Regions from separate parts of the Anaerocolumna chitinilytica genome, predicted to be linked through region 1. Evidence: predicted binding sites of a transcription regulator. Region 1 holds the regulator's gene; each other region holds the start of a gene.
What was found. Region 1 encodes NrdR, which represses ribonucleotide reductase genes. Its sites were predicted from a motif close to CACAANATNTTGTG; they were not measured.
Positions count from the first base shown of each region.

Region 2: a site for NrdR is predicted at 3,176-3,189, ahead of bsdcttw_RS19945 (ribonucleoside-diphosphate reductase subunit alpha). Genes of this name have one in related genera too.
Region 3: a site for NrdR is predicted at 2,696-2,709, ahead of nrdD (anaerobic ribonucleoside-triphosphate reductase). Genes of this name have one in related genera too.

Region 1 is NZ_AP023368.1:3,697,147-3,705,499, reverse strand. It holds gene sigE (RNA polymerase sporulation sigma factor SigE) at 1-641, shown strand, start outside; gene sigG (RNA polymerase sporulation sigma factor SigG) at 798-1,577, shown strand; gene bsdcttw_RS16195 (ComEC/Rec2 family competence protein) at 1,785-2,846, shown strand; gene bsdcttw_RS16190 (YlmC/YmxH family sporulation protein) at 2,848-3,111, opposite strand; gene nrdR (transcriptional regulator NrdR) at 3,343-3,801, shown strand; gene bsdcttw_RS16180 (YifB family Mg chelatase-like AAA ATPase) at 4,719-6,293, shown strand; gene dprA (DNA-processing protein DprA) at 6,305-7,396, shown strand; gene topA (type I DNA topoisomerase) at 7,456-8,353, shown strand, end outside.
Region 2 is NZ_AP023368.1:4,565,943-4,574,295, forward strand. It holds gene bsdcttw_RS19940 (ribonucleotide-diphosphate reductase subunit beta) at 1-550, opposite strand, end outside; gene bsdcttw_RS19945 (ribonucleoside-diphosphate reductase subunit alpha) at 855-3,146, opposite strand; gene bsdcttw_RS19950 (NAD-dependent epimerase/dehydratase family protein) at 3,321-4,184, opposite strand; gene bsdcttw_RS19955 (ABC transporter ATP-binding protein) at 4,272-4,952, opposite strand; gene bsdcttw_RS19960 (ABC transporter permease) at 4,945-6,102, opposite strand; gene bsdcttw_RS19965 (cobalamin-dependent protein) at 6,258-7,151, shown strand; gene bsdcttw_RS19970 (family 43 glycosylhydrolase) at 7,163-8,353, opposite strand, start outside.
Region 3 is NZ_AP023368.1:5,535,102-5,543,454, forward strand. It holds gene bsdcttw_RS24465 (DUF6128 domain-containing protein) at 1-26, opposite strand, end outside; gene bsdcttw_RS24470 (GatB/YqeY domain-containing protein) at 160-609, opposite strand; gene bsdcttw_RS24475 (ABC-F family ATP-binding cassette domain-containing protein) at 646-2,466, opposite strand; gene nrdD (anaerobic ribonucleoside-triphosphate reductase) at 2,783-4,903, shown strand; gene nrdG (anaerobic ribonucleoside-triphosphate reductase activating protein) at 4,903-5,391, shown strand; gene bsdcttw_RS24490 (GNAT family N-acetyltransferase) at 5,402-6,031, shown strand; gene bsdcttw_RS24495 (6-phosphofructokinase) at 6,350-7,594, opposite strand; gene rsmA (16S rRNA (adenine(1518)-N(6)/adenine(1519)-N(6))-dimethyltransferase RsmA) at 7,761-8,353, opposite strand, start outside.

The DNA.
Region 1 (8,353 bases):
GCGGAGCGGAAGTTCTTCCTGCACCTCTTGATTCCGTTAGGGAGGCCCAGGAAATAGCACGGCTTGGAACAGATGATGATACCGAGGCAAAATCAATATTAGTGGAACATAATCTCAGATTAGTAGTTTACATAGCAAAAAAATTTGACAATACCGGTGTCGGTGTGGAGGATTTAATATCGATAGGAACGATCGGATTAATTAAGGCCATAAACACATATAATCCGGACAAAAACATAAAACTTGCAACTTACGCCTCTAGGTGTATTGAAAATGAAATATTAATGTATCTGAGGAGGAACAATAAAACCAAGCTGGAGGTATCTATTGATGAACCTCTTAATGTGGATTGGGATGGGAATGAGCTTCTCTTGTCCGATATACTTGGGACAGAAGAGGATGTTATCTACCGGAACATTGAAGAGGAAGTTGACAGAAAACTCTTAGGAAAAGCACTTTCAAAATTAAGTGAGCGGGAGAGGATAATTGTCCAGCTAAGGTTTGGAATTAACACAGAGGACGGCAATGAAAGAACACAAAAAGAGGTAGCGGACCTGCTTGGAATTTCTCAATCTTACATATCACGTTTGGAAAAGAAAATTATTAAGCGATTGAAAAAAGAAATGCTCCGGCTAGAATAAGGGAAAGAGGCAGGTTTCGAAAAAAAGGAAATTATTACATCTAAATATATCGTATAAAGATGACCAGAATAGTAAATCATTTACTTATGCAATGAGTGGAAGAAATGTTTACAGCCACTTCGATACATGACGAAAAAATGATTTGGAGGTTTTCATATGGCTCTTTATAAGGTAGAAATATGTGGTGTAAATACATCGAAATTGCCATTACTGAACAATAGTGAAAAGGAAGAATTATTTAAACGCATTTTAGAAGGAGATAAAGAGGCAAGGGAATTGTATATAAAGGGTAATCTGCGTCTTGTACTTAGTATAATTCAAAGATTTTCAGGCAGCAATGAAAATGTTGATGATTTATTTCAAATAGGTTGTATCGGCCTTATGAAAGCAATAGATAACTTCGATATCACCCAGAATGTGAAATTCTCCACCTATGCAGTCCCAATGATTATCGGGGAGATCAGAAGGTATCTAAGGGATAATAATAGCATAAGAGTAAGCCGTTCTTTAAGAGATACAGCCTATAAAGCTATCTACACGAAAGAAGCCCTGCTGAAGAAAAATGACAAAGAGCCAACGGTTGTAGAAATAGCAGCTGAAATCGGAATTTCAAAAGAAGATGTAGTGTATGCATTAGATGCCATTCAGAGCCCGGTATCATTATATGAACCTGTATATTCAGAAGGCGGTGATACTCTCTATATAATGGACCAAGTCAGTGACAAAAAGAATAAAGAAGAGAACTGGGTGGAAGAAATCGCATTAAAAGAAGCTCTTTCTAAGTTGTCCGAGCGGGAAAGAGGGATTATTGAGCTGCGCTTTTATGAGGGTAAGACCCAAATGGAAGTCGCAAAAGAAATCTGTATTTCACAGGCACAGGTATCAAGACTTGAGAAATCTGCTCTTAAGAATATGAAGAATTATTTGAATCAATAACTATGATAATAAGAAGAGGGTGTTTCAGAAGACTATCAGATTATAAGTCTTTTGAATCATCCTCTTGTTGTTATTATACAGGGCAGTTACAACCATAGTTGTAGTATTGCATTTTGGATTGATTTTTAGTAAGCTATAGAGGCACATGTTGGGGAAGAAATTAAAGTAATAATTTTTATAATTTACATAGGAAGAAAAGAGATTCTAATGAAAAATAAAACGAATAATACTAAAAATAGGTATCTTAAATATCTTTTCGTTACGCTGCTTTTTTTATCCGCCTTAAGCGGTTGCTCTTCAAGTATAGGGAATAATACTGCAAAAGACAGTAACTTAAAGGTTATGTATCTGGACGTGGGACAGGGGGACTCTATTTTAATTGAAAGTGGTGAAGATGCTATGCTTATCGATGCCGGGGAAGTTGAAGAAGGGGATAAGGTCGTAAGCATATTAGAGAAAGAACATATAAATGAGCTTAAATACATAATTGGAACGCATCCTCATAGCGACCACATCGGAGGCTTAGAAAAAGTAATTAAAAGCTGCGATACAGATGAGATATTTCTAAGCAATGTTGCATACAGTTCAAAAACATATGATAATTTGTGTAAACTAATAAAAAAGAAAGATATAAAAAAAACTCTGCCCGCTGCCGGTAATACTTATACGCTGGGAGATGCTTCCTTTACTTTTGTCACCCCTCTTGATAAAGATTATGGAGATAATATTAATAACTACTCTTTGGGAATACGACTTATCAATGGTAAGAATTCTTTTCTGTTTACCGGCGACTTGGAAGAAGATGCAGAAAAGGATTTAGTAGCTAGCAAAAGAGAGATTGAAGCGGATGTATTAAAAGTAAATCATCATGGTTCTTCCACCAGCAGCTGTTTGGAATTTCTTAGAGCGGTAGACCCTGTCTATGCAATAATTTCTGTAGGCAAAGGAAATACCTATGGACATCCGGCAGCAGCCACTCTTGCAAACCTTGAAGAGGAGGATATTCAAACCTATCGTACGGATGTGGCAGGAACCATTATAATTACCAGTGACGGTAAAAACTTATCATTTAAAACGGAAGGTAAACAAGAATCAGAGGCAGCAGATAAAAACAATCAAGTAGTGTATATCACAGAGAAAGGTACAAAATACCACAGAGCAGGATGCCAATATTTGAAGGGAAACTACAGGTCTTTATCGCTAAAAAAGGCAAAAGAGGAAGGATATGAGCCTTGTAGTATCTGTAAACCTGACCCTAATATCAAATAAATTATACATATGCAGATTTAATAAGAACTTTTTCCGCATCAATATCAACAAGAATTACATCCGTTCCAATTTGTTTTATACAGTTATAATTAATAACATACTCTGTGTCCCTTCCGATAATACCCCAGATTTTACAGGGGCCGGGGACAATTATATGAGTAATTATACCTGTATTAACATCGAAATCCAAGTCACAGACATAGCCAAGCCGCTCTCCGTCTCTGCAGTTAATAACTTCCTTTTGCCTTAATTCACACAGTCTCATAAGGTAGCCTCCCATGTCTTGATATGCCATTATTAATAAATATATGTAATGGATAAGAATAAAATATCTTGACCGCAGGAATATCTTTCAATATAATCAACTTAAATAGCTAAATAACAAGTAGCGGTTTGAGGGAAAGATAAAGTAATTAGTAGGAAATACATAGTGCATTTTCCTACACAAATTTATGCCGGCGCCTAATATGGCAGTGTTGGCAGTAGGAGGTTAAATATGAGGTGCCCCTTTTGTGGTGACGAAAATACAAGAGTAATTGATTCCAGACCGGCGGAGGACGGAAGTTCCATTCGAAGAAGACGGCAGTGCGATGAATGCTCCAAACGGTTTACTACCTATGAAAAAGTGGAAGCTATTCCTTTGGTAGTAATAAAAAAAGATAACAACAGAGAACCATATGACAGATCTAAAATTGAAGCAGGTGTATTCAGATCCTGTCATAAACGTCCCATATCCGTTGATCAGATGAAATCCTTGGTAGATGAAGTAGAAAATACCATATTTAATAAGGAAGAAAAAGAAATCAAAAGCTCAGCCATTGGTGAAATTTTGATGGATAAACTAAAGGATCTGGATGCGGTGGCTTATGTAAGATTTGCTTCTGTGTACAGGGAATTCAAAGATGTAAATACCTTTATGGATGAACTGAAAAAAATATTGGATTCAAAGCAATAGAGGAAGAAAAATATTGGATTCTAAATAATACAGGATGAGAATTAGGTTGTGGAAGCGGACGAAGAATTAGACTTACTGTTCATGTGTTTTGTTTTCAAGGTTCCTTATTCCACTAGAAACGCCGACAGCTATGACTGGCAGGCAAAACAACTCCAAACTCGCTGGTACTTCTGAGAGAGACGATTATGTATTGTGCTCAGACAGTGGAGTTGTTTTGTCTAGTTATAGTTGCCGGCGTTTAAGTGTCATTAAGAAACCTCTCAAGACAATACACATGAACAGTAAGCCCAATTCTTCTGCGCATTCCAAACATATTTTTATAATTAAACAAATAGTTATAGGATGTAAAAGGATGTTCAAATGATAAGGATGCAAGCAGGTTAACTGTTTTTAACAGATGATATACCTGAGGCAATTGCATATCAATCAGACTTGATAATCTGTCTGAGGGGCAGGTCTTTTTGCCTGCACTGCCAAAGGTAAAGCAGTGAAAACGAAGTTGAGATATGGGATTCTAATAAATATGTTGATCTTGGTCTACTACAATAACCAGATAATTAGGGCTGTGTTCTTTGGGGTTCTATTGAAGGACTCCTAATGATACTTAAAAGGCAGAAATTATGACTAGAGAAAATGATACCATTGTTCGAAGCTCTCATCGCTCCACTATAAAAACAGTCTCAGCGAGTTTGGTATCATTTTCTCTTCCAGGAATAGTTTCTGGCTTTTTAGTGGAATTTGGAGCCCTGAACGAGAAAACCCAAAGAACACAGCCCTAATTATCGTCCATTCCCACAAACTGTCCTTATATCATAATTATATTACAACAATAAGTTTATACTTGTAACCAATCCCAGATTTTGCTATACTACTTATGGATGATGTTCCTTCACATGGAGAGATGTGAAAGGAGCTTAATGTTTAGTAAAGTCTTTAGCGGAGCTGTTCATGGAATTGAGAGCAGGATTGTCACGGTGGAAGCAGATATCAGTGACGGGCTGCCTGTTTTTGATCTGGTAGGGTACCTTGGCTCAGAGGTACGGGAAGCCAGAGAGCGGGTTCGTATTTCTCTGAAGAATTCTGGTTATCGTTTACCGGCCAAACGAATAACCATCAATCTTTCGCCGGCAGATATGCGTAAGGAAGGCACGGCTTTTGACCTGCCCATAGCAGTATCTGTTCTTGTTTCTCTTGGATTTTTAACGGAAGAAAGTCTTGAAAGCACCCTTTTTATCGGAGAACTAAGTTTAAATGGTGAGATAAAGAAAGTTAACGGTGTCCTGCCTATCGTGTATATGGCCTATGAACAGGGCTTTAAAAGGTGTGTCGTTCCGGCTTGCAATGTCAGAGAGGGTGCCGTGGTTCAGGGCATAGAAGTATATGGAGCAGACAGTTTGACGCAACTGGCAGGGTATCTAAACGGAACTCTTCCTATGGAGCCATGTATACTGCGGCAGGAAGAACTTGCACCTGAAAAAGAACCATATGAAGTTGATTTTTCTGATATTTCCGGTCAGAAATTGGCAAAGCGTGCAATTGAAATAGCAGCTTGCGGAATGCATAATATACTTTTAATCGGTCCCCCGGGGTCCGGGAAAACTATGCTTGCAAGAAGGATTCCCACTATTTTACCGGAACTCTCTTTTGAAGAAAGTCTGGAAATATCTAAAATATACAGTGTTTCAGGTCTTCTGAATAATAATCAGTCTTTGATTCGTAACAGACCATTTCGGTCACCACATCACACAATAACCACAACTGCTCTAACGGGCGGCGGTAGATTTCCAATGCCTGGGGAAATTAGTCTTTCTCACCTGGGTGTTTTATTTTTGGATGAGTTTCCGGAATTTAACCGCGGAACGATTGAAATATTAAGGCAGCCTTTGGAAGAGAATGAGATAACCATTACCAGGCTAAACGGAACTTATCGGTATCCGGCTAATCTGATGTTATGTGCCGCCATGAATCCATGTAATTGCGGGTATTACCCTGACAGAAATAAGTGTACTTGTTCTCTGTCACAGGTAAAACATTACTTGGGTAAAATCAGCCGCCCTCTCTTGGACCGGATTGATATCAGTATTGAGGTGCCGCAAACTGATTTTAAAGAACTTAACAAAAGTGCAGGAAGCGTCAATACAGTAGATAAAATATCTGCAGATGAAACTTCAGCAGATGAAACATCTGCTGAGATAAGGGAACGCATCAAAAAGGGAAGACAGATGCAAAAATCGAGATATCAAAAGGAGAATATCCAATTTAATTCTCAGATTACTCCTAAGATGCTCTCTGTCTACTGCAGACTTGGTAAAGAGGAAGAAAGAATAATGGAAGAAGCTTATAAAAGGCTGAATTTAAGTGCCAGGGCTTATCACAGGATATTAAAGGTAGCAAGAACCATAGCTGACCTGGAAGGGGCTGAGGTGGTAAATGTTAATCACTTAAGTGAAGCAATTTGTTACCGCAGCATGGATAAGAAATATTGGGAGTAAAGGAGCAGAATATGACTGAGAAAGAGTATTGGTTTTGGCTGTGTGCTATGACTGAATTGGGACAAAAGAAAAAAGAAGCAATTCTTTCGTTTTTTGTGTCTCCGGAAGCAGCTTTTTGTGAGAAAATGGAAAGTTATTCTAGGATCGAATGTTTAAATGAAAAGGATTTACAAAGGATAGATACAAGCCGAAATAAGAGTAAGATTTCTGAAAGCTATGCTAAACTGGCTGAGAAAAGCATATATTTTGTAACAATAGAGGACGAGGAGTATCCCAGGAAGTTAAAGAATATATATGAACCACCATTGGGTTTATTTTATAAAGGGAGGCTTCCCGCACAAGACCGTATCAATATTGCCGTAGTTGGAGCAAGAAATTGTTCGGATTACGGATTTGATACTGCGAGATTTTTTGCAAAAGAACTAACAATTGCAGGTGCAGGAGTTATAAGTGGCCTTGCGTCAGGCATTGACAGTGCGGCTCATACAGGTGCCATTATTGGAGAGGGAGAGACCTTTGCAGTACTTGGCTGCGGTGTTGATATTTGCTATCCGGTAGAAAATTTCAATCTTTACCTAAAAATTGAAACTAATGGAGGAATTATTTCTGAATACAGTCCCATGACCCAACCAAGGGCTTTTCATTTTCCTATGCGGAACAGAATTATCAGCGGCCTCTCAGATGGGATATTAGTAGTAGAAGCCAGAGAGAAAAGTGGTTCTCTCATTACTGTAGATTATGGGTTGGAGCAAGGAAAAAATATTTATGCTATTCCTGGAAGGCCGGGGGACAAACTTAGTGACGGCTGTAACAATATCCTGAAAATGGGAGCAAAAGTATGTACTAGCCCAGAGGATATCATGGAAGACTATAATAGTCTCTGTAAAAAAATTACTAAAGTCGTGAAAAAAAATGATAATTTACTTGATGCAAATGAAAAAATAGTGTATGCTTGTTTAAGTCGTATCCCAAAACATATAGACGACATAGCAAAGGAGGCTGGTTTTCCAATCGGAACATTGGCTTTCGTGTTATTTCTATTGGAAAGTAAGAATTATATTAAACAAACAAGAGCAAATTATTATGTGACTGATATATTATAGGAAAAGGAGAATGCAATCTCCTTTTATCAAAGCAGGAAATGAGAAATTCAGATAGGGGAGTGCGCATGAATCTAGTTATTGTAGAATCACCGGCAAAGGCGAAAACGATTAAAAAATTTTTAGGTGCAAATTATGAGGTTGTGGCTTCTAACGGGCATGTCAGAGACTTACCCAAAAGCCAGCTTGGCATAGATATAGAGAATGATTTTGAACCCAAGTATATCACTATCAGAGGAAAGGGCGATCTCTTGGCCAAGCTTCGAAAGGAAGTTAAAAAAGCTGATAAAATATATTTGGCAACTGACCCTGACCGTGAAGGAGAAGCCATATCCTGGCATCTTACAAAGACCCTGAAACTGGATGAAAAAGTCAGCAGCCGTATTACTTTTAATGAAATAACTAAGAATGCGGTAAAATCCTCCATTAAGCAGGCAAGAGAAATCGATATAAATTTAGTGGATTCACAGCAGACTCGAAGAATGCTTGACCGTATGGTAGGATACAGTATCAGTCCGCTGTTATGGGCTAAAGTTAAAAGAGGCTTAAGTGCCGGACGTGTTCAATCCGTTGCTCTGCGCATTATCTGTGACAGAGAAGATGAGATTAACGCATTTGTTCCAGAAGAATATTGGACCTTAGAAGGGAACTTTCAGGTAGAAGGTGAGAAAAAGCCGCTGGTAGCAAGGTTTATGCCATCTTCTACAGATAAGAAAAATATTTCTTCTGAAGAAGAAGTAAATAAAATTATGAATGAGCTAAAGAATGCGAAATTCAAAGTCTCTGAAATAAAAAGAGGAGAAAGACAGAAAAAGCCTCCTTTACCCTTTACAACAAGTACCCTACAGCAGGAAGCTGCCAAGACTCTGAATTTTTCTACCTCAAAGACAATGAGACTGGCACAGCAATTATATGAAGGTATAGATGTTAAGGGGCATGGGACTATCGGTCTTATTACCT
Region 2 (8,353 bases), 870 kb from region 1:
TTCCCTCCAAGATATAATTGGCAGTAACCGTACGAATGAAATTCTCCAAAGTCGGATTTTCATTGAATTCCTGATAGATATTGGCAATGTAACGGTTTCTCTCCAACAGATGTTTATCCTCTCTCCACTCGTCATAAATCTTGTCCCTGGTTACCGGATTGGTCACTGTATCCAAAATATAAGAGTAACTTTGAGCGTGGATTTCTTCTTGAAATGCCTGTATATTTAATAACGAGGAAATCTCCGGAGCCGTCACATAACGGGATAAATTGGGTAAATTTTCGCTCTGGATAGAATCCAGGAAGTTAAGGAAGGATATAATTTTGTCAAAAGCATTCCTTTCTCCGTTTGTTAATAGAGGAAATTGCTTAATATCCTCATTTAAGGAAATCTCCTCGGGTATCCAGAAGTTATTTAGCATTGTCCTGTAAAAAGTCTTTGCCCAACTGTACTTGATACGGTTCCATTCACGCAGATTTGTTGTATTTCCCTCAATCAGGTTTTCTGTTCCTCTCACACCGTTTTCATTAAATATCTTTTTCTTATCCATGGTAATCTCTCCCTAATGTCCTTATCCTAAATACTTACAGCTAATATATTTTTTTATCAATCTAACCACTATAAGTGTCTTCTTGCGAATCAAACTTAGAAAAAATTGATTCCAAATGCTATGAAATAATTTCATTTAAGTAGCTGTTGACTTACTATATATTATAAAACATCTTACACTAATCCGAAACTATTTCTTTCTCAACCAGCATATCAAAGTATGAAACTTGTTACGAAAGATACACAGATGACTATAAGTGCTCCAGGGATTTGTCTACAGAGGCTCCCTTGACCCAAAGCTTTATCTAACTGGAACAGCTTGTGCACTCATCCATCTCCAATGACTGGTTCCGTACATAATATATGGTCTTTACGCCATTCTTCCAGGCCTCTACATAGAGATTAAGAATATCCTTTGCCTTCACCTCCGGTGTTATATACAGGTTAAAGGACTGGGACTGGTCGATATGTCTTTGCCTGATACCGCAGGCTTTAATGCTATAGAGTTGATCAATGTGATGAGCTTCCTTATACAGCCAGAAATTCTCCTCTGACAGGTCTGGCGCAGCCTTCGGCGTAAAGCTTCCCTTCTTCTCTTCGATAAAGAACTTACGAAAGATTGGGTCTATCCCTGCTGTCGTACCAGCAATATTGGAAGTGCTTCCCGTAGGTGCTACCGCCGTCAGATAGCCATTTCTAAGGCCATGCTCTTTCACCTCAGCTTTTAACATTTCCCATCTCTTTGAGGTATATCCCCGGCTTTCAAAATATTCTCCGGTCTGCCACTGGGACCCGGTGAAAACCGGATAGGCTCCCTTTTCTTTTGCCAATTCGCAGGAAGCTTTTATAGCCTGATACCCAATCTCTTCAAATAAGGCATCGGCTTCCTTTAGGTGTTCTTCACTCTCCCAGGCTATGCCATGATTCACCAGGTAATGATGATAACCGCTTGTACCAAGTCCTATTGCGCGGTATTTATCACTGGTGACTCTGGCTTCTTGTACCGGAGACTGATTCAGTGTAATAACATTATCCAACATTCGTATTTGTAATGGAATAACATCTTTTAGGTCTTCTTTATTTACTCTGCCCAGATTAATGGAATTCAAATTACAGGTAACCATATCGCCTGATTTTACCCTTGTAAGAACCTGACTTTCTCCCTCTCTGCTCTCAATTCTCTCTTCTAAAAGAATGGATTCACTCATATTCTGAGCGATCTCATGGCAAAGGTTCGATGCATAGATCATACCTGCATGTTTGTTGGGATTTGCCCTGTTTACCGTATCACGGTAAAAAATAAAAGGTGTTCCGGTTTCCACAGCCGATTTCATGACTTTCTTCATAATATCTAAAGTGGATACCACTATCCTTTTTAAATTCCCATTGCTTTCGCAGGCAAGATAACGTTTTGTAAATTCTCCATCCTCTTCCTCGTCATAGCAATCTTCCAGGTAAAAGCCCATTTGCTTCTTCACGTCATAAGGATCAAATAAGGACCAATCCCCTCTTTCGGATAATCTCTTCATAAAAAGGTCCGGAATGCTCAATGCAGGGAATATATCATGTGCCTTTCTTCTGTCATCCCCATTGTTGGTCTTTAAATCCAGGAACTCATAAAGGTCCTGATGCCAGATATCCAGGGTTACGGAAGCACCGCCCTTTCTTCTTCCCAGCTGATCCACCGCCACTGCTGTATCATTATATAGCCTTATCCAGGGTACCACACCGCCGGAGGTGTTCTTGTAGCCTCTTATCTCGCTGTTTAAAGCTCTGACCTTTCCCATATAGATACCCAAAGCTCCGCCATGCTTTGATACACTGGCGAACTTGGAATTGACATCATAGATGGACCAAAGGTTGTCTCCTACCACAGAAATAAAACAGCTGCTCAGCTGATGAAAAGGGGTGCCTGCGGCAGCCAAAGTAGGCGTGGCAACAGTCATCTTCAGCTCACTTAAGATATCATAAAATTTCTTAGCATATTCAATTTTTTTATTACCCTCCGGAATAGCAAGGTGCATGGCAATTACCATAAAGCGTTCCTGAGGCAGCTCATATACTTCCTTATCAAAACCTTGAATAAGATACCGGTCCGCCAACAGCTTCAGCCCTTCATAATTGAATAATAAATCTCTTTCTTCCTTTATGTAGGTCCCAAGTTCACGGATGTCTGCCTCTGTGTACTCTTTTAAAAGATAATCACCATAATAATGAAGATTTGTCAGCTTAAGAACCAGTTCGTAAAAATCCCCGTATCCAAAATGATCATAACTTCTATTAATAGCGGCCTCTTTATACAAATCAGACATTAACAATCTTGCAGCAGCATACTGCCAGTCAATATTTGTTTTTTTTACTTCATTGCCGTAAGGATCTCTTGTAGTCTGTATTGTCTTCTCTATAGCTGTCTGAATAAGAATCTTTTGAATTTCCTTGGTGCTCATACCATCCCGAAACTGAATATTGGAATCCATCTCAAGCTCTGCCGGGTCACATCCTGCAAGGCCATTGCAGGCATAGGCAACCATTTTCTTGGTTTTTTCAACATATAAGGGCTCGTAATTGCCGTTGCGCTTTTTTATCATTATATCCATAGATCAGCTCTCCTCCAATTTCGCTATTTCACAATATATAGTAATAGTAATAATTATTATAACTATATGTATTGTATACTATTTTATTTCATTTGGCTAGAAGAATTTTGACCTATATCAATCCCTGAAATAATATTTTGATTGCAACAATTATCTAAATGCCTATAACAGCCCTTACAAAGAAATGTAATAATCCAACAGTCCCCAAATCCAATCTCTAACCTCAGAGAAGGTGAACCCAGTGCTTTCCCCGCGGCTAACATCAATTGAAAAACTATCTGCTCCGTTATAAGGAGCTCTATCACCTTCCTCCGAAAGAATTGCCGCCTTTCCTGTCTTTTCTTCGGTATAGTTAATTATTTCTTCAACGGATACTGCCCCTTTGCTGGCGGCATTTATAATTCCCCTAAAATCATTATCTCCGATAAAAGAAAGAAATCTGCCTGCTTCCCTGGAATCAATGAATCCTAGCATCTCCTTTTTATTATCGACATTCATAGGGATACCTTTCTTAATGTGGTCTACATAAAAGAATAATCTCTGGGTATAGTCATCTTTTCCGATTACGAAGGGAAAACGAACTGCAACGGAAGACTGCCTTCCTGCATATTCCTGAAAAAGTGCCCGTTCTGCGTGCTGCTTAATAATGTTATAGGTAAAGTCCTCCCTGTCACACCATATAAGCTTTCCTTTCATCGGGTCAAAATCCTCCTCTCTGGTATCCATATGCAGTTCATCGTATACAGAGATGGTGGAAACAAAAACGTAACGTTTGCAGCTTATATTATCAAGGGCATACTTGATATCATTGGAGCTGTAAGCGATATCGTCATAAACAATATCATATTCCTTACCCAGAAAAGCCTTCTTCATATCCTCTTCCTTCGTGCGGTCTACTTTTATGCGCTGCACTTCATTTCCAAAAGGGTCCGCTGTTATTCCTCTGGTTGCTATTGTGACATCATACTGCTTTAAGAGAAGTTCATCAACCAGATGCCTGCCAAAATATCTGGTTCCGCCTAATACCAGTACCTTCATCGTTAAATCCTCCTATTTTTATAATGGTAATTTTACCCGATATCTGAAATAATATCTATACCTATCTAACAAAATCAGCGATACAGTTTATCCTGCATCGCTGATTCTTCCATCCCTTATCTCCACAATTCTGTCGGCCTTTTCTGCTATTTTCCTGTCATGGGTTATAACTACAAAGGTTGTTCTAAAGTCTTCATTTATTTTTCTCATAAGCTGATAAATATTTTCCGCAGACTCAGAATCAAGATTTCCTGTTGGTTCATCTGCAAGGATTATTCCGGGATTATTCATAAGAGCTCTGGCTATAGCAGTCCGCTGCTGTTGTCCGCCAGACATGTTTACAGCAAGATTATCTCTTACCTTTGAAAGCCCCATAAGCTCCATAAGATTCTGAGCCCTTTCCTTCTCTTCCCTGGAAGGGTTTGTATTCAGTATCCGGCTTGGCATTAATACATTTTCAAGAGCTGTAAATTCCGGTAGCAGATAATGGAATTGAAAGATAAACCCGATGGTTTGATTTCTTAACTCTGCAAGCTCATTTTTCTTCATGTTGCAGGTTTTTCTTCCGTCTAGAATTACCTCCCCTTCCGTCGGTCTGTCAAGAGTTCCCATGATATTTAATAGTGTACTCTTTCCGCTTCCTGATGCACCGATAATGGAGTTGAAGGTACCTTTTTCAAAGGAAAGGTTAACATCATAGAGTACCTGGGTCTTTACTAAAGTACCATATATCTTGTTAATATTTCTTAAAGTAATGATATCAGCCATTTTTGATCACCTCGATTGGATTAAGTTTTGAGGAACGTCTTGCAGGAACAAGAGAAGCAAGGGTCGAGGCAAGAACTGCAACAACAGCGGAAATCCCTATGAAACCAGCATTAATATAAAGTTCCACCACAGGGGTTCCATCTGGGTTCAGCGCGAATTTGGTAAACAGATAGCCCAGTAAAAATCCGAAAGTAATTCCAAGAATTGCTCCTGCTGCTCCAAGTAGAAGGCCTTCAAAAAGAAATATAAGGCTTGCTGTTCTGTCTTTAATACCCATTGCCTTTAAGATTCCAAGCTGTCTGGATTTTTGAATCACAGTAATCGCAAGCACACTTGCAATACCAAGTAACACCGCAATCATTACAAAGACCTGAATCATAATGCTGGAAATGCTCTGTCCGTTAAGTCCGCTTAAAAGCTCAGCGTTTTGTTCCTTCCAATTTTCTGTCTTAAAGTTACTGCCAAGCTTGGAATCTATCTCCTTAGCAATCGTGTCTGCTTTAAAAACATCTTTTACCTGCATTTCAATTCCGGTTACCTTACTATTTAGTGAAAATATGTTCTGAGCTGTCTTAAGAGTCGTAATCATCCATGATTTGTTAATAGATGACACCTTAAGGTCATAAAACCCTGTTATCGTAAGTTCATTTATCTGACCCGAATCCGTAAGTACCTTCACAGTATCACCCAGACTCACACCAAGCTCCTCCTTAAGTTCACGGCCTAAGAGAATTTCATTATCTCCTGTGGGCTTGCTTCCTTCGTATATTTTCTCATTCACCCGGTAAATTTTATCTGCATTCTCAAGATCCAGTCCTCTTATAAGTACTGAGTAGTTTTTATTGTTTTCGCTGATAAGAGCAGGTCCGTCAACCGCTGCCGAAATTCCTGTAATCTCTTTCTTAAGTTCTGACAGTTCTTTGATAATTGTGCTGTAATCTTTGATTGTCTGGTCGTCTGTATTTGAGGTAACCGTTATCTGAGGCGAATTTCCGATTGTTTTATCAATCAGACTCTTTTGAAGTCCCTGAATTAAGGAGCCTATAAAAATCTGTACGGAAACGCCTACTGCAATCCCAAGTATGATTAACAAGGTTTGACCCTTCCCTGATTTCAAGAAGCGGATTGCAATTTTAAATGCCAACTTCATAGTATCACCTTCTCTTTCTCATTTTAGTAACCGTTATTATTATTAATTTTATAATATATCACATTTCGAAATATTGCAAGAGAAATATTTGATAATCACCACATTATGTGATATATTTATGTTCATAAATATTCCATTAAGAAAAGAGGTGTGATATGAATACCGATTTTTCTGCCCGATTAAAATCCATTCGTTCAGCAAAGGGAATTACACAAAAAGATTTAGCAGTTCTTCTTGGGGTGGGACAGACAACCGTTGCAAATTATGAACGAGGAATCCGGCTCCCCGATACAGATAAACTGTCCAAAATTGCAAGCTTGTTCGGTGTTACAATAGATTACCTTTTAGGCAGAAATGAAATAATCACTCATAATACAGGCGATGATTCCGTTAGAAGTGGCTTTTCCTCTCAAGCGGATAGTCTCCGTTTACTGATGAAACTCTTTCTAGAGGGAGACCAAAAAAGTGCAAAAGAACTGTTAAGAAATCTCCAAAAAAGTGGAGTTACTATTAGAGAGCTTTATTTTCAGATTCTTGGAGAGGCGATGAAGGAAGTTGGAGCACTTTGGGAGAAAGGCAGTCTGGATATATGGAAAGAACATTATATCTCAGAGACTGTTATGGATTTGATGCGGGAGCTTAAAGACAGAGAGAAAAAAAACAATACCAGCCCTCACCGTTTACTTGCTCTGACACCTGGTCCTGAACTTCACAGTATAGGACTTAGAATGATAACAGATATTCTGGAACTGGAGGGCTGGGATATAACCTATATTGGCACTAATGTACCTGCTCAAAGCATAATAAAAGCTGTTGAAGAAAAGAATCCCCATATCATTGCATTTTCTGTCACAATGCCTAGTCATATAGATTCTGCTAGAAATACTATACTGGCAATAAAAAATTATTTCGGCAATCATGCACCTAAAATAATCGTCGGCGGTACTGCCTTCATAAATTCCAGTGATGTCTGCGCTGAAACCGGCGCTGACTATTATGGCGTAAGTCTTGAAGATATTGAAAAGATAGCAGAAATGAAAGCATTATAATAAAAACTGTTTTATAAACTTACAATTATCTCTGTCTCAACCCTCTTAAGTCCTGGGGCTACATCCCTTTCTTCTGACAGATTAAACACCGGAATCCCTGACTTATTCCAATGCACTCTATGCATTGCGGTACTTCTGGGTCCTGGATTATCTACTCCTGATACGCCGTGGTACAATATCATAAGATTACTATTGGCATTTTTGTAAAAGGAGTTATGCCCGGGGCCGTATACGCCACCGGCGGTATAATAAGAAAGTACCGGTGTGGTTGCTTTCAGCCATGCACCTGCATCCAGATAATTGCTTCCTCTGGGTATAGAAAGCAGCCCAAGAGCATAGGTATACCTGCTGGCGGAACCAGCGGAGTAGGTGATATAGACAGTATCTTCTGTTACCAGTGAATAGGGTCCTTCATTGTTAATCGTTCCCTGTATGTTTTCCCAGCCGTAAAGAGGTCTGGTCAACAGGACCGGTTCGCTGATTAAGACCGACGGGTTTTTCTCATCTACTACGGCAATATAAAGCATAGAACCCGTATCCAGCGGAGTACCGATTCCGTGACGGTAAGACCATACAAGACAGGACACTCCGTCTGCTTTAAAATAAGTCATATCCAGAGTGATTCCATCTTCTGCAAGAAAGGAACCATCCCCTCTTCTTACCCTTATTGGTTCTTCCCAATCCTCTCGCCTCATAATGTTACCACCTTTTTTTAGCTTCATCATATGACATTGAGGTGCCCAAACCTTCCCTCCTACAGCAAATAGAATATACAGCTCGCCCCCAATCAAATGAAACTCAGGAGCCCAGAAGGTCTGAATGAAATCTTTTTCTTCGTCCACATCCAGAATCACTGCTTCCGTAAACCCAGGCGCAAACAACTCAGCGATGCTGTTTCCCTCTCTGACAAACATACCTATGTCATCTCTGTTATCATTCGTTGCAAGGTAATAATATTTTTCATTCCAGTTTAAAATTACTGGATCCGCATAGCCGGAAGCTATGGGAAAGGGATAGGTTTCCTGTACTACCTCCCCTGACACACAGTAAGTACCGGGTACTGAAAAATCTACTGTACCGCAGTTCCAATTCACCTTTTTTTCTGCTGCCGAACCATCTGAATATACAGCCGTTGCTGTTATACTCTCCAGCTGCTCCTTTGAAGAAACAAGTACCCTTTCCGGAACTTTCATCTCAACATT
Region 3 (8,353 bases), 1.8 Mb from region 1:
GAAACCTGTCTTTTATAATCAGCCATAATAGACTCCCTTTTCCTGTGCCAGAGTAATCGCAGGATTTAAGATTATCCTAACCTGGTACAATCTTAGAACTGTTATTTACAACAATTATATTGCATCGGGAGTCTTTTTATGACCAAAGAAAGACTGAATTTATTCTGCAAATACTGCAGCAACCAGGTCGTTTACCAGCTTACCGTCTGATTTTCCCTTCACTCTTGGCATTAATTCCTTCATGATTTTTCCCTTATCCTTCGCTGTAGGAGCTGTGATTCCAAGCTCCGTAAGGACATTTTGAATCTCCTGCTTAATTTCTTCTTCGCTTAAGAATACCGGTGCAAATTCGCCTAAAACAGAAAGTCTTAAGTTGCACTCATCGATAATATCCGTTCTATCGGATGGAGCTGCTTCCAGCGTTTCTTTTAACTGTTTCATTTCTTTTAAAACAACTGCGTTTTCTTCCTCTTCTGTTAAGTCTGATCTTTTGTCAATAGCTACATTCTTGAGGGCGGTAAGAAGTGCAGAGAGAGCATCTTTTCTTCCCTTATCTCCTGCCTTCATAGCCTTTACCATTTCTCCTCTTACAAGTTCAATCTTTGTCATGTTTAATTCCTCCTTCAATAAATAATAAAATAGATTCTACTTTTTTTGTTCCTCTATTGTCTTTGCAAGTTCTGTTAGATACATCCACCGATCCATCTTTTCTTCTAAGGCCACCTCAAGCTCCTCTTTCTCAGCCATCAGTGTATTCAATTTTGTATAGTCTGCAGATGCTTTTATAATCTCACCTTCCAGAGCTGCAATACGTTCTTCCAAAGAAGAGATATCGTCCTCAATGGTATCATATTCCCGCTGCTCTTTGTAGGAGAATTTTAATTTTGTTTGCTTTTCCCTGGATTTATAAGCTTCTCCGGCTTCTGTGCCTTTCACAGCCGGTGTTCTGGCTGCCTGAATCTTCTCTTCCGCTTCCTTTTCTTCTAATACTTTGTCCTTATAATCAGAAAATCCACCCTCATATTGCCTGATTACACCACCCGGTTCAAAAGCAAAGATTCTCTCTGCCATCTTGTCGAGAAAATACCTGTCATGGGACACTGCCAGCACAATACCATCGTAGCTCTCCAGATAATCTTCCAGTATAGTAAGGGTGGTAATGTCAAGATCATTCGTAGGCTCATCCAGGATCAGAACATTCGGTGCCTCCATAAGCACCTTAAGGAGATAAAGCCTTCGTCTCTCGCCCCCTGATAACTTGGAGATAAGGGAATACTGTAAACTTCCGGTAAATAAGAATCTTTCAAGCATCTGGGAGGCTGTGGCGGTACCCTCGGCTGTCTCAATATATTCTGCCACACTTCTGATATAATCAATCACCTTCATATTCTGATCCATATATTCGTTTTCCTGAGAGAAGTAGCCTATCTTTACTGTTTCTCCGGTTATGACGGTGCCTTCATCCGGCTGAAGGATTCCGGTTATGATTTTCAGCAATGTGGATTTTCCGCTGCCATTTGGGCCAACAATGCCTAGCCTGTCTCCTCTTAACATAATATATGTGAAATCCCGGAACAATACCTTATCGCCATATGACTTTGATACGTCATTAATTTCAATGGTCTTTTTACCAAGTCTTGAAGAAAACGCATTAATCTCAACCGCCTTATCCTCTTCTATCACTTTGCGGTTCTTAAGCTCTTCAAAACGCATGATATGAGCCTTTTGCTTTGTGGAACGAGCTCTGGCACCTCTCATCATCCATTCCAGGTCCATACGGTACAGACTCTTATTCTTCCGTTCCGTGGCAGCTTCCATATCTTCTCTGGCAGCTTTCAGTTCTAAGAACTTGGTGTAATTGGCATTGTAGGTATAGATAGAGCCTTTGTCAATCTCTACAATCTTATTGGTTACCTTGTCCAGAAAGTATCTGTCATGGGTTACCATTAAAAAGGCTCCCTGGTATTTTCTTAAATAATCTTCCAGCCACTCTGCCATGGTATCGTCCAAGTGGTTGGTAGGCTCGTCCAACACCAGGATATCAGCTGGGGTCAGCAGAGTTCTTACCAGAGCTACTCTCTTTTTCTGCCCTCCTGATAAAGTAGACGTACTTCCTGATGCATCAGGAATGGAAAGCTTTAGAAGCATTGCTTTTGCTTCTCCTTCTAAATCCCGGTATTCTTCCTTTGCTTTTTTACCTTTGACCACATTTTCTAATATATTTAAACTCTCGTCAAATTCCGGTATCTGAGGCAGATATTCTATCCGTATGCTCTTTCCTTTGACAACTCCGCCTTCATCAGGCTCTTCCAACCCGGCAATTATCTTGAGCAGGGTTGATTTTCCGGTACCATTAATGCCAATAACGCCGATTTTATCTCCTTCGTTAATACCAAGAGAGACTTTGTCAAATAGTATTTTATCTGTAAAGCTTTTGCTCATCTTTTCTACATTCAGCAGATTCATTCCGATTAACTCCTTTGATATATTCAGTCTGCTATAAAAGGATAGCATAAATCCTGACATTAGGAAAGTAAAAAATCTTTCTGTTAACATTTTGTGATTCTTATATTTCTTCTCTCAAATACCATTATCCAAGCCTTTTATTCACTATAATTACTCGTATAAATGGGTCATTGCGTGATTATTTATTGATAGTTCCAAAGATAAATTTTTCTTAATTTTAAATTTGGACTACAATATCTTGTGTGTTTGTGTTATAATATTACACAATATGGGTCACGACCCAAACAAATACACTGCAAAGAAGGTTTTTATTCAAATGATTAGAGTAGTTAAAAAGGATAATACAAAGGAAGAATTTAATGTACAAAAAGTCATCTGGGCAGTAGACAAATCTGCACAGCGCGCATTAATTAAATTTACAGAGGAAGAGCATGATTTTATCTGTAGATTTGTTGAAGAAAAAGTTCTATCCATGAACAGGGAAGAGATATACATAGCCGAAATGCATAACATCGTTGAAGGCGCTCTGGAGAGGACCAACCCGGCTGTAGCCAAGAGTTACCGCGATTACCGCAATTACAAGCAGGATTTTGTACATATGTTAGATGAAGTCTACAAAAAAAGCCAGTCCATTATGTATATCGGGGACAAGGAGAACAGTAATACCGACAGCGCACTGGTATCTACGAAAAGAAGTCTTATCTTCAATCAATTAAATAAAGAGCTCTACCAGAAATTCTTCCTTACCACTGAGGAATTACAGGCAGCAAGAGACGGTTATATCTATATTCATGATATGTCAGCAAGAAGAGATACTATGAACTGCTGTCTGTTCGATGTAAAAAGTGTTCTGGAGGGCGGCTTCGAGATGGGGAATCTCTGGTACAACGAGCCGAAGACCTTGAATGTAGCATTTGACGTCATCGGAGATATTGTACTTAGTGCAGCAAGCCAGCAGTATGGCGGCTTTACCGTTCCAAGTGTGGACCTGTTACTTGAGCCTTATGCAGAAAAATCCTACAAGCTCTTATATGAAAAATATCTTTTCCTTGGAATCCCCTCAGAAAGAGCCGAAGAAGAAGCTCTTCATGACGTAAAGATAGATTTCGAACAAGGTTTCCAGGGTTGGGAATACAAATTCAACACAGTTGCCTCCAGCCGCGGCGATTATCCCTTTATAACTGTTACCGCAGGAACCGGCACCGGGCGCTTTGCCAAAATGGCTTCCATCGCACTTTTAGATGTCCGCAGAAAAGGGCAGGGCAAAAAGGAATGCAAGAAGCCGGTGCTCTTTCCCAAGATTGTATTTCTTTATGATGAGAATCTTCATGGAGAAGGCTGTGAGTTAGAGGAGGTATTTGAAGCCGGTATCCGCTGTTCCAGTAAGACTATGTACCCTGACTGGTTAAGTCTAACAGGGGAGGGGTATGTTCCCAGTATGTATAAAAAATACGGACAGATTATTAGTCCCATGGGCTGCAGAGCTTTCCTTTCACCCTGGTATAAAGAAGGGGGCATGTATCCCGCAAATGAAGAAGATACTCCTGTCTTTACCGGTCGTTTTAATATCGGTGCCGTAAGTCTTCATCTTCCTATGATTTTAGCAAAGGCAAGACAGGAAGGAAAGGATTTTTATGAGGTGTTAGATTATTACCTGGGCTTAATCCGTAAGCTTCACCTTCGTACCTACGATTATCTGGGAGAGCTTCGTGCCTCCACCAATCCTCTCGCTTACTGCGAAGGTGGTTTTTATGGCGGACATTTAGGAATTCATGATAAGATAAAACCTTTACTGGATGCCGCTACCGCATCCTTTGGAATTACGGCTTTAAACGAACTGCAGCAGTTATACAATAAGAAATCCCTGGCAGAAGACGGAACCTTTGCCATTGAAGTATTAGCTTATATAAATGATAAGATTAATCAGTTTAAAGACGAAGACCACCGCTTATATGCAATATACGGCACTCCCGCTGAAAGTCTGTGCGGACTGCAGGTACAGCAGTTTCGAAAGAAATACGGCCTTATTGAAAATGTATCCGACAGAGAATATGTCAGCAATAGTTTTCACTGCCATGTAACAGAAGAAATTACACCTATTCAGAAACAGGATCTGGAGAACCGCTTCTGGAACCTTTCCAATGGCGGTAAGATTCAGTATGTGAAATACCCAATTGACTACAATACCAATGCGATAAAAGCTTTGATACGACGTTCTATGGAAATGGGCTTATATGAAGGTGTTAATATTTCTCTCGCTTACTGTGATGACTGCGGACATCAGGAGCTGGAAATGGATGTATGCCCGAAATGCGGCAGCTCCAACTTAACCAAGATTGACCGTATGAACGGCTATCTCTCCTACTCAAGAGTTAAGGGAGACACCCGTCTGAATGCTGCAAAGATGGCAGAAATCAAGGAAAGGAAAAGCATGTAATGCGCTATCATAACATAACCAAAGACGATATGCTTAACGGAACCGGCCTTCGAGTGGTATTATGGGTAGCCGGCTGCAATCACGGCTGTAAGGGCTGCCAAAATCCTGTAACCTGGGATATCTGCGGAGGACTGCCCTTTGATGAAGCTGCAAAAGAAGAAATCTTTGCAGAATTAAGAAAGCCCTACATAGAAGGCATTACTTTCTCCGGCGGAGACCCGCTGCATCCTGAGAATCGAAAGGATGTAGAAAAGCTGATTACAGAAATAAGCTTGAAATTCCCGAATAAGAATATCTGGCTTTACACAGGCTTTTCCTGGGATGAAGTAAAATATCTTCCTCTTATGGATAAGCTGGACATACTAGTGGATGGAAGATTTATAGAAGCGCTCAAAGATACGAAGCTTTATTGGAGAGGCAGCAGCAATCAGAAGGTTATTAATGTAAAAGAGTCATTGGCAAAGAACACCTTGGTTACTATTGTCTAGGTGAATAAATATGAACTTAGAGGAGTATCTTAAGAATCCTTGCGGTGTAAGCTCCATTCCTTATTGGAAAGCTCAGAGGATAAATCCTCCCCCAAATATGCGAATTGTCCATGACCGCGTATTTTCAAAAGATTTATTTCCAGATTATGAAGACACAGACTATTTTCGGTTGTTTCATACTTTGGAACATATAAATGAAACTGTACTTGCAACAGAGTTCTCTATAGATATAATACCTCAAGAGAAATACCCATATCTGGCAGAGCTAATCAATCTTTCCTATAAGCATCTTGGTATTGAGGTTGATATATCACAGATTGAAGAATGGACAAAAACTGAAGTCTATGTTCCGCAATTATGGTTAGCCCTCTATAGTGGGAATAAAATGGTCGGCTCTATCATTGCAGATTATGACTCTACAGCAAAAGAAGGAATTATAGAATGGCTCCAAGTCTTACCGGAATACAGAGGTCAGGGCCTTGCAAGTGTTCTATTAAATAAATGTCTTGGTAAGATGCAAAGAATTGCTGATTTCGTAACAGTATCCGGGCTAAGAAGTAATATTACAAATCCTGAATCTGTTTATCGAAAAAGTGGATTTACTGGAGACGATATATGGCACATCTTAATTGAAAGGTGACCTTTGAGAAGATATGTTCACGTCAATAAACCTTCCAACTGATTTTTTGTTGGAAGGTTTTTATTTATTTACATTAGAGGATGATAGTTCAATAAACAAATGTTTATTAATCTATAATTATATCTAAGCATCAAAAGCCCTCTTTCAATATATTTACAGGCAAATTACACAAAGCAGAAAGAACGAATGCGCCTTGGAACCAGCAAATGCGATTTAAAATCATCGCAGAGTCTTTCTGCTTTGTGTAATTTGCCGTCCCTTTGAAAAAGACTGCCCTTTTCGCTCCGTTTATAAATATAGATATTTATATCCCACTTATCAATCACAGATATAATCCAGATGTTTCGGTAATCCATTAACCATCACCGGCATTACCTCACCCATAATTAACGGTCTGGCATAACGGATAAATTCTTCCTTCATTCCGTCATCCCCTTCGTTAATCCAGTTCATGGGTACCTTTTTCTCCATATTCGCAATCTGCTTGATATTGTGAGTCTCATAAGTGCAAAGGTAAGGAGAATCCGAAACCCTTTTGATAACAGCCATTTCTCCGGTCACACCTTTTGCCGCCGCCATCACACCTCTTCTGCCGACTTCAAAGGCTTCTTCAATATCTGTATGAGAGGCTATGTGAGATGCACATCTTTGTAACGTATTGAGCTCAACCGCTCTCGTCTTACAGCCAAGTTCCTTCTTTGCCAAGGCAGACAGATAGGCTCCCGCACCTGTTAGCATGGTGTGCCCGAACTCGTCCACATAGAAATCCTTATCGGAAAGCTCACAGACAAATCTACCATCTGCCAGGTGAATTCCCTCTGAAACTGCAATCACAAGAGATTGCTTTTGTTCCTGCAAAGCTGCGATATCCTTTAAAAATACCTCTTTATCAAAGTTTTTTTCCGGAAGATAAATACGGTCCGCACCTTCACAGTCATTTCCCTTTGCCAGAGCTGCCGCCGCTGTCAGCCAGCCGGCATGCCTGCCCATAATTTCGATAATGGTCAGGTTCTTCTGGTTGTACACCAGACTGTCTCTGATAATCTCCTTGGTGGCAGATGCTATAAACTTCGCAGCACTTCCATACCCGGGTGTATGGTCCGTTATCTCAAGGTCATTGTCTATGGTTTTGGGGATTCCGATAAAACGTATAGGGCTTCCCTTAAGTTCCCCATATTCTGAAAGCTTTCTTATAGTATCCATAGAATCATTGCCGCCGATATAGAAAAAAGCAGCGATGTTCTGTTCCTTTAATATTTCAAATAATCTATCATAATCTTTTGGATCCTTCTTATAATCCGGCAGTTTGTAACGGCAGGACCCAAGATAGGCCGCTGGTGTTCTCTTTAACAGCTCCAAATCCAAATCACAGGTTATCTTTTCCGACAGATCAACCAGCTTCCCTTCTAAAAGTCCCTGGATTCCGTGAAGCATTCCAAGTACCTTTCCAGCTCCCAATTCTCTTCCTCCCTGATAAACGCCTGCAAGGCTGGAATTGATGGCTGCAGTGGGACCGCCTGATTGTCCTACAATGATATTGCCTGTTATCTTCTCTGAATGCATTATACTAATCCTCCATGTCGTCAACGCTGTGTGAAATGTTTATTTCACGCCATCCCCATCTAAACTTGGGCTTTGACCTATCATCTGACTTCGCAGTCAAAGATATCATCCCATGGAAGATATGTCAATACGAAAAACCAAATTTCGACATTATCTACTGACTAAACTAATCCCTGCCTTTGTTCTGCTTTTCGTATATTATGTTACTTAGTGCGGCAAAATCCGTTAATGTGAGTGCCTCTCCTCTGATGCTGGGAGAAAAGTTAAGGTCCGTAATCGCTTCCGTAATTAGCTCTTTTGAAAGCTTTATTTCAGCATTATTGTTAAGACCGTTGGCCAGTGTCTTCCGCCTTTGGTTAAAGGAGGCACGTATCAACTTAAATAAAAGACTTTCATCTTTTATGGACACCGGATTTTCCTCATGAAGCGTAAGTCTGATTACCGCAGATCCTACATTAGGCCTTGGCATAAAACAATTTGGAGGTACGTTTGCCGCAATATAAGGTTTGGCATAATACTGAACCGCTAAGGACAGCGCTCCATAATCTTTGCTGCCGGGGCCTGCCTGCATCCTGTCTGCAACCTCTTTCTGCACCATAACGGTTATATTGGCAACCGGAACATGGGCTTCAAAAAGTCCCATGATAATTGGTGTTGTGATATAATAGGGAAGATTTGCCACAATCTTAATGGGCCTTCCTCCATTTCTTTCCTGTACCAGCTTGTTCAAATCAACTTTTAGAATGTCCTCGTTTAAGA